4 regions of the Vibrio eleionomae genome follow, and region 4 is predicted to be linked to each of the others. Evidence: predicted binding sites of a transcription regulator. Region 4 holds the regulator's gene; each other region holds the start of a gene.
The links. The regulator CRP, encoded in region 4, controls carbon source genes, mostly activating them, when cyclic AMP is high. The targets are predictions, from matches to a motif close to TGTGANNNNNNTCACA.
Positions count from the first base shown of each region.

Region 1: a site for CRP is predicted at 1,025-1,040, ahead of rppH (RNA pyrophosphohydrolase). Genes of this name have one in related genera too.
Region 2: a site for CRP is predicted at 1,082-1,097, ahead of mlc (sugar metabolism global transcriptional regulator Mlc). Genes of this name have one in related genera too.
Region 3: a site for CRP is predicted at 1,360-1,375, ahead of cdd (cytidine deaminase). Genes of this name have one in related genera too.

Region 1 is NZ_WEKT01000033.1:43,274-45,473, reverse strand. Features, by position in the region: gene mutH (DNA mismatch repair endonuclease MutH) at 1-593, opposite strand, end outside; gene rppH (RNA pyrophosphohydrolase) at 1,190-1,708, shown strand; gene ptsP (phosphoenolpyruvate--protein phosphotransferase) at 1,718-2,200, shown strand, end outside.
Region 2 is NZ_WEKT01000003.1:179,055-181,254, forward strand. Features, by position in the region: gene pyk (pyruvate kinase) at 1-893, opposite strand, end outside; gene mlc (sugar metabolism global transcriptional regulator Mlc) at 1,173-2,200, shown strand, end outside.
Region 3 is NZ_WEKT01000028.1:4,405-6,604, forward strand. Features, by position in the region: gene F9817_RS14385 (AEC family transporter) at 1-238, opposite strand, end outside; gene cdd (cytidine deaminase) at 414-1,304, opposite strand; gene F9817_RS14395 (LrgB family protein) at 1,547-2,200, opposite strand, start outside.
Region 4 is NZ_WEKT01000004.1:102,517-104,716, reverse strand. Features, by position in the region: gene F9817_RS03720 (phosphoribulokinase) at 1-424, shown strand, start outside; gene crp (cAMP-activated global transcriptional regulator CRP) at 666-1,298, shown strand; gene F9817_RS03710 (DUF1338 domain-containing protein) at 1,380-2,177, opposite strand; gene astA (arginine N-succinyltransferase) at 2,191-2,200, opposite strand, start outside.

The DNA.
Region 1 (2,200 bases), on a different contig from region 4:
ATCGGCTTGCCGTTTGAGCCATAGGCTTCGGTGAGTACCCGACCATTTGCTGCTTTAGGGCGTAGCTGCAGTACTTCACCATGCCGAGCGGTAACTTTATCGTACTGACCAAGAACAATGAATTCCATCAGTTCTTCCCAATCGGCTTTCAATTGAGCTTCTTCTTGTTCTGAAGGACTCCATATAAGCGGCATTCCGACACGACGTTGATTTAATGGAATTTCTCTTTCTCCTTCGACGGGGACCCACAATACTCGTGATAACTTATTACGGACATGACTTGTTTCCCACGTTAAACCGTGAATACCTGTGAGAGGGGCTACACAGACGAAAGTGGTTTCTAGTGGTGTTCCGTGATAACTGATCGGAATACTTTTCAGTTCGATCCCTAGATCGGCGAAATCTTGGGTTGGTTTACTGCCAGCTGTCGCGCCTAAATGCCACTCAAGTAGTTGTCCTACCCATCCTTTATCGCGACGTAGATCGTTTGGGACAGTCATTTGTGCTTCTTCAGCTAACTGTTCAAAGGAGCTTCCTGCAATCGCACGAGCTCTTTCCATCAGTTCTTGTTCGGATTGTGGTTCTGGTTTCATCTGTTCATTAATGTTTAACAATGTCTAGAGAGGATCGTACACGATTGCTGGTTGGTGTGAATAGGATCCTAAATAAAAAACTTATCCACAACTTAGGCACTGTTATGTGGTTAATTACTCTTTCCATGTATGAATAAACAGGGGTTTAGTCGGACGAAAATAGTTGAAATTTGCTAGCGTTGTGGTGCCCCTTTTTTATAAATGTGGATAACCCGCATATTGATGGATCTTTGTTCGATTTTTGTATTGAAATGATCTTTACAAAAAAGAGCACATATATCATGCCTTATTTTTGTTTTAACTTTATGTTTATTAATGATTATTTATATTTATTCTATATATTGGAATAGGATCTTTTTTGTTCGTATTGGTGTTTTTTCAATCGAAAAACAGGCTTCTTCACACACTTATTCACAGAAAACGTGAATAAATGTGGTCTAGGTCTCATTGCGTTGTTGATAAGTAATAATCGCTGCGAAAATGTGGAGTTTTTGCCATGTCGCCCATAAATATTGCCGGAAATTTACGAGTTAGTTTGCTCCGGCTGGGGATATGTGGAAAAATCACTGTAATTAAAATTTATTAGAGGTTTGCCAGTGATAGATGGCGATGGTTACCGACTTAATGTTGGTATCGTGATATGTAACAACCATGGTCAGGTATTCTGGGCGAAACGATATGGACAGCACTCGTGGCAATTTCCTCAAGGGGGGATTGACGATGGTGAGACTCCCGAGCAAGCGATGTTTCGTGAGCTTTATGAAGAAGTCGGTCTAACGAAAAAAGATGTGAAGATCATAGCGACAAGTCGTCATTGGTTGCGATATAAATTGCCCAAACGCCTTGTTCGATGGGATTCGCAACCTGTCTGTATTGGACAAAAACAGAAATGGTTTTTACTGCGTCTTGAATGTGATGAATCAAAAATCAACATGCAGAGCGGTTCAACCCCTGAATTTGATGGTTGGCGCTGGGTAAGTTACTGGTATCCAGTAAGGCAAGTCGTCTCTTTTAAGCGCGATGTGTATCGTCGTGCCATGAAAGAGTTTGTATCGATAGCGATGCCTTTCAAAGAACGTAAGGTGAAAGGTAAACGTAAATTCCGAAGAGGGTAATCTAACAGCATGCTTTCTCAGCTAAGGGATATAGTTGAACAGGTTTCTAAAGTTGAAGATGTCCACCTAGCTTTAGATACATTTGTTAAGCAGACATGTGCCGCAATGGGCACTGACTGTTGCACTGTGTACTTAGCTAATGAAGAGCAGCAACGTTTGGAATTAATGGCGACGCAAGGCCTAAAGTTCCAAGGTGATAAGATTCATATAGGCTTCGATGAAGGTTTGGTTGGGTTAGTAAAACGCTCAGCTGAACCTTTAAATGTCGCGGAAGCCTCAAAACATCCCAACTTTAAATATTTCAAAGAGCTTGGAGAAGAAGTTTACAACTCCTTCCTTGGCACTCCTATCATTCATCGTAAACAAGTTCTTGGTATTCTGGTTGTTCAACAGAAGAAACCACGCTTGTTTAGTGAAATGGAAGTTTCCTTCTTAGTTACATTAGCCGCTCAGTTGGCTGTTATCGTGACTCATGCTCAAACTCAGGGCCAA
Region 2 (2,200 bases), on a different contig from region 4:
CGCGTTGGCATTGGGTTCGCAATCATTGATTCCATCATTTGTGTTGCCGTGATAACGACACGATTAAGGGCTTGGGCTCGGTTAATGAGCTTTTTCTGAACCGCAATAAGTTCAGGATCGCCGATTTCGACACCCAGATCGCCACGTGCGACCATAATGACATCGGAGGCGCGAATAATATCGTCAATATTGTCGTCGGTAGCCACCGTTTCTGCCCGTTCGACTTTTGCGACCATACGCGTAATTAGCCCAGCATCTCTCGCTAGACGGCGGGCATACTTCATATCTTCGCCGTTACGCGGAAATGACACAGCAAGGTAATCTACTTTGATTTCTGCTGCTAGTAAGATGTCGCGCTTATCTTTTTCTGTAAGCGCATCGGCGGATAGCCCACCGCCTTTTTTATTAATGCCTTTGTTATTGGAAAGAGGGCCGCCGACGGTGACTTGAGTAAAGACTTTGCTCTCCTCAACCGAGATGACTTGCAGTTGTACTCGGCCGTCGTCTAACAGCAAAATATCGTCACGGCGTACATCTTGTGGGAGTTTTTTATAATCTATACCAACAGCTTGTTGATTTCCGGTGCCAGGAAGCATTTCAGCATCTAAAATAAAACGGTCGCCTTCTTGTAGTAGAATACTTCCTTCAGCAAAGGTGGATACGCGAATTTTAGGTCCCTGTAAATCGCCTAGTATGGCAACGGTTCTGCCTAATGATGCGGCGATTTCCCGAACTTTTTGTGCACGTAATTTATGATCGTCAGCACTGCCGTGAGAAAAGTTCATGCGTACGACATTCACTCCCGCGCGAATAATGGATTCCAATACACCGCTCTTATCGGTTGATGGGCCTAGCGTTGTCACTATTTTGGTTCTTCTTTGAATGGATGACATACCGTTTCTCCTGCACTTAACTCAGAGGCATAATATTGATGTAGTCCTTAGCTAAAGTTTGGAAGTGATTGAAAAATTTACCAGTATCAGAGCGAAAATTTATGGCGTAAATTCCCATTTATTTTTGTGTCGGTATACGATTTATTACGCTAACTATTTGACTAAACGCGCAAACTTCTATTTCTATACGTGATGGTTGTCACGTGGAGCTATCAAATCGCTTCACAATTAGTTTGCAAAGTAAAAAAATTAGCGTGTTGTTTTTTTCTGGAGTGTGTCATGTACATGGCCCAACCCGGTCACATTGATCATATTAAGCAGATCAATGCTGGTCGAGTGTATAAACTCATAGACCAAAAGGGTCCTATTTCTCGTATTGATTTATCAAAAACGAGTGAGCTTGCTCCCGCGAGTATTACTAAAATTACTCGCGAGCTTATTGATGCCCATTTAGTGCATGAGACCACTGTTCAAGAAGCGATTTCTCGAGGCCGGCCAGCCATTGGTTTGCAAACGAATAACGAGGGATGGCAATTCTTATCTCTGCGTTTAGGCCTTGGTTATTTAGTGTTAGCCCTGCATGAGTTGGGGGGCGAAGTGCTGGTGGATAATAAAATAGATATCCACGAAATTGATCAAGATGATCTTTTAGAACGGCTGCTATTTGAAATCAAAGACTTTTTCCAAACGTATTCGACCATGGTTGATCGCGTTACCAGCATTGCTATCACTTTGCCCGGGCGAGTTAATTCAGAGCAGGGGATTGTGCTCACAATGCCCCATTATCATGTGAAGAATTTGCCTCTTGGTGAGGAAATCTATCGCGCAACTGGTTTACCTGTTTTTCTAGCGAATGATACTCGTGCGTGGGCGTTGGCTGAAAAGTTATTTGGTCATGCGCAAGATGTTGAAAATTCAGTTTTAATTTCTATTAACCATGGAGTCGAAGCTGGGATTATTCTTGATGGTCGGGTGCTACAAGGTCGCCATGGTAATATTGGTGATCTTAGCCATGTACAAACTCAAGCTCATGGTGGTGTGTGTGAATGTGGTAATGTGGGGTGTTTGCAAACGGTCGCCAGTGCAGAGGCTATTTGTGCGGAAGCGTTACGGCGTTTAAATGACGGCGAATCCTCTTCACTTAACCCTAGTCATGCGATGTCGATTGATGCGATCGCATTAGCAGCAGCCGATGGCGATCCGCTATCATGTGAATTGATTGAAAAGCTTGGTCATGATCTTGGTGCTGCGATCTCGATCATTGTTAATTTGTTCAATCCTGAAAAAGTGCTGATTGGTGGTGCAAT
Region 3 (2,200 bases), on a different contig from region 4:
TTGGAATCATCAGTAAGCCGGGGAGTAGAACCGCGATAAGCGACGCACCGATTAAGGGAAGCTGACTCATATCAAGCTTCATATGCAGTAATGATGAAAATACCAATGCAGGCGTGAACGCCACCAAATTCATCTTATTGAGAGGGCGAAAGTCGGGTTTAAACCAAACCGCTAACAAATAACCGACCACCGCAAGTGCCATGACGGGAAACAAAATCGCAATAACTTGGGAAAACATACCATTCCTTGGATAACGTTTAGCAACGTATTTGTATAACTGATTGACTGAGATGAGATTGAGAACTGCGCTTATCTTAACGTGTCTCGAGCGACGTGCCTACATCAAATTCGCTCGATTTATTGGTTAGCAATGAAAGAGGCATAGGACTGCCTCTTTCTAAAAGGGAGGGAGTTTAATCTAAGGCAAGGTACGCAAGGTCGATGTCTGGATTGATGGCTTCTAACGTTGATTGAGTACAAGCAAGGTGACTAATCGTGCCTTGCGCCATTTCAACCAAAGCGGCATGTTCGATAGCGGTAAATTCTTCGCCTCCCATGCGCACTAAGACAAGAGCAACTTGCAGTGGTGGCAGGCTGGGATTAAACGCTGCATTTTCGGCGTAAGCACCGGTGTAATAACGTCCTGATCGCGTTTGTAACGCCACTCCACTCAGGTTATGTGTGTAAGGTGCATGGCTGCGATTAAGCGCGGAAAGTGCGTGTTGAACAATGGCTTCGTCAACATCACAGTGCTGCCCATTGTCGATTTTGGCCATCAATGCAGATTCGATACCTAAATCCTTTGGTCCGAATGACTCTGGCAAATAGTGTTGAAGCGATTGGCTATCACGTGCTGGCAGTTGGATTTGCAGGGAATCAGCTGTGGTTAACTCATTCATAAATTGGCGACAGTGACCACATGGCGTGTGGTTGACTGTGAGATCTTTAATCCCTTCTTCTCCTTTGGTCCAAGCATGGCTAATTCCGGCTTGTTCAGCGTGAATGGTTTGTCCAAGCTGGGCTCCTGAAAATTCCATATTGGCACCAAAATAAATACGACCACTTAACCCGCGTACAATAGCGCCAACATAAAAGTTTGAAATAGGTACATAGGCAAAAGCGGCGGCCAATGGCAGCAGAGCGATACGCAGTTCAGCATCGCTATAACCGGACAACGTTAATAGTTGGGTAAAATGCTCGGCAGATAGTGTTGCATCAAAATCGTCGGCAAGCACGATAGGGGAAAGATAATCGGAAATGGCTTCAGGTAACGTTTTTAGTGCTTCTTCAATACGGCCTTTCATAAGCTGTCCTTGTTTATTTATGGAGAATTAGTGTAGGAAAATGAGGATTTTTATAAGTGATTTAAATCACAATTTTATTGAAATTGAATTTATTTGTTACATAAATAGAGTGCGATCACACATGTTATCGATTACAGGTGTGCAACTTGTGAACTATATCTATATTCATTCGCTCGCATACGAAAAAGCCGAGAACGGTGGTTTCTCGGCTTTAGATAAGTGCAATACAGTATGTTGATGGGTCAATTCACTATGAAGTGGTGTAACCAAACGATAATGCCAAAAAAGATGGGGGCAAGAATAGAGGTAATTACGCCACACATGACCAACGCTAATGAACTAAATGCGGCATCTTTAGGTTCACGTTCTGCACACGTTGCAGTACCTAGTGCGTGGGAAACTGATCCCATGGTAAGCCCTTTAGCAATAGGGTGAGTAATATTTAACATTTTAAATATTGGATAACCCATAATGGCGCCGAATAAGCCTACGAGCACAACGACAATGGCAGCAATAGAAGGTTCGCCGCCAAGATTTTTTGATACTTCCATCGCGATAGGAGTCGTAATGGATTTCGCCATTAAAGATGCAATCAGCGTAATATTGGTTCCCATTAATACAGCGATAATACCCGCTGTCATCATCGACATAATGCTGCCAACGGTACATGCCAACATGATAATTCGCCAGTTTGCCCTAATTTGCGGTAACTGTTCATACAATGGGAAAGCCAGAGCAACCACTGCAGGAGCTAAAAGATCACTGATATAAATGTTATCTGCGTAGTAGGTATCAAAAGGAACACCGAGTAGCATCAAAATAGCAATTAAAATGACAATACTCATTAGCAGTGGATTGGCTAACGGTGAATGGATTTTAGTTGCAATCCAGCGGCA
Region 4 (2,200 bases):
TCTGATCGGTATGGTACCGATTGTTAACTTAGAGTGGATTCAAAAGTACGTTCGAGATACCCGAGATCGTGGGCATTCTCGAGAAGCAGTGATGGATTCCATCGTACGCTCGATGGATGATTATTTAAATTATATTACCCCGCAGTTTTCTCGTACTCATATCAATTTTCAGCGAGTACCCACAGTAGATACGTCAAACCCATTAAATGCGAAGGGCATTCCAAGTTTAGATGAAAGTTTTGTCGTAATCAGACTTCGCGGGATAAAAAATGTCGATTTTCCCTACTTGCTAGCAATGATAGATGGATCCTTTATGTCTCGGCATAACACCATTGTTGTTCCTGGGGGAAAAATGAGTTTTGCAATGGAATTAATCGTGAGACCGATCCTGCAACAACTCATAGAAAGCGGTAAAATTGGTTGATTCATCACACACGAATTTCGCTTACTTTTCATACCGTGATCATAAGCACGTTTTTGCGCAAAAATTCGGCCAAACGACACGATTAAAGTCAAGAAATTCGAAGTGAAAAAGGATACTATTCTTTAACGGAAACAAGATAACTTGCAGTGAATCCAAACTCTTCTTATTCTAGTAAGCCTGAATAAGGCTTCGCTAAATTATGGATAGCGGCAAGCGTACCCTGCAGAGGAAGTGAGATATTATGGTTCTAGGTAAACCTCAAACAGACCCAACATTAGAGTGGTTTCTTTCACACTGTCATATTCACAAATACCCATCAAAGAGCACTTTGATACACGCGGGTGAAAAGGCAGAAACGTTGTATTACATCGTCAAAGGTTCTGTTGCGGTATTGATCAAAGATGAAGAAGGTAAGGAGATGATTCTTTCCTATCTAAATCAGGGTGATTTTATCGGCGAACTTGGTCTTTTCGAAGAAGGTCAAGAGCGTACAGCCTGGGTTCGTGCTAAATCACCATGTGAAGTGGCAGAAATTTCATTTAAGAAATTCCGTCAGTTAATCCAAGTAAACCCAGATATTCTAATGCGTTTATCAGGGCAAATGGCACGTCGTCTACAAGTTACTAGCCAAAAAGTTGGTGATCTTGCATTCCTTGACGTAACTGGCCGCATTGCACAAACACTATTGAATCTAGCGAAACAGCCAGATGCAATGACTCACCCAGACGGTATGCAAATTAAAATTACTCGTCAAGAAATCGGTCAAATCGTGGGTTGTTCTCGCGAAACTGTTGGTCGTATTCTTAAAATGCTTGAAGAACAAAACCTTATTTCCGCACACGGTAAAACTATCGTGGTATACGGCACACGTTAATTCTTTTTAACAAGCATATGAATATGTAAAGCCACCTTTCGCAGGTGGCTTTTTCTTAGTGGGTAATCCAAGAAAGCTGACTCAGCGTTGCCGATGAGTACTTTCAAAAATCTTATTGGCGGATGCTTCAACGAACCCTTGATAGAGTTGACCATCCGGTTGCTGATAACGTTTAGCAAATTCATAAAAGCCACCGGGAATCGACAATACGCCATCACTAAATGCCACATTCACCGTATCTGCAAGCGTGGAGGATTGCTCTAAACACACTTCTGGTGAACCTTTAACATCACCACCAGATTGGTTGATAGCAAACCCTTGCTGACGCAAGAATGCATTTACAGTGCTTACCTCATCAAATGCGTTTAGCTGGTTCACACTCACTGTAAAATGATTAGCACCATATCCATGCGCAGCGAGCCAACTGGCATATTCACTCTCTAAAGCTAGCTGCTTATAGTCATCAATGGTTATAGACCAAGGTCGCCCTCGATACAAAAATGCCCCTGATGCTATATCTAACTCTTCACTTTGCTCCAATAGCGACGCAATAATTTGTTGGGCTTCCAACGTTAATTGTTCCACTAATAATTCACTAATGAACACTTTCGGTAAGCTTGGATCCGGATGTTGGTAGTGCCGAGCATAGAGCTTTTTCTCCCGAAAATGATATTCACCGCCCATCTCATAACCCAATGCAATAAACGTTTTTGCCAGCGCTTCAATACCTAAGTGATTGCTTTTAAACGTTCTCAGAGCAATATGATCATTAATAAGTGGCGTGTCTTCCTGTAATAAGTGGTGAACCTTTTCTGCCGACGGACACAAGCGCGTGGTGTAATCCAGCCATAAGCTGTCAAACAATTGGTTTACTGTCATGACTTACTCCTCGTTATTGTGCT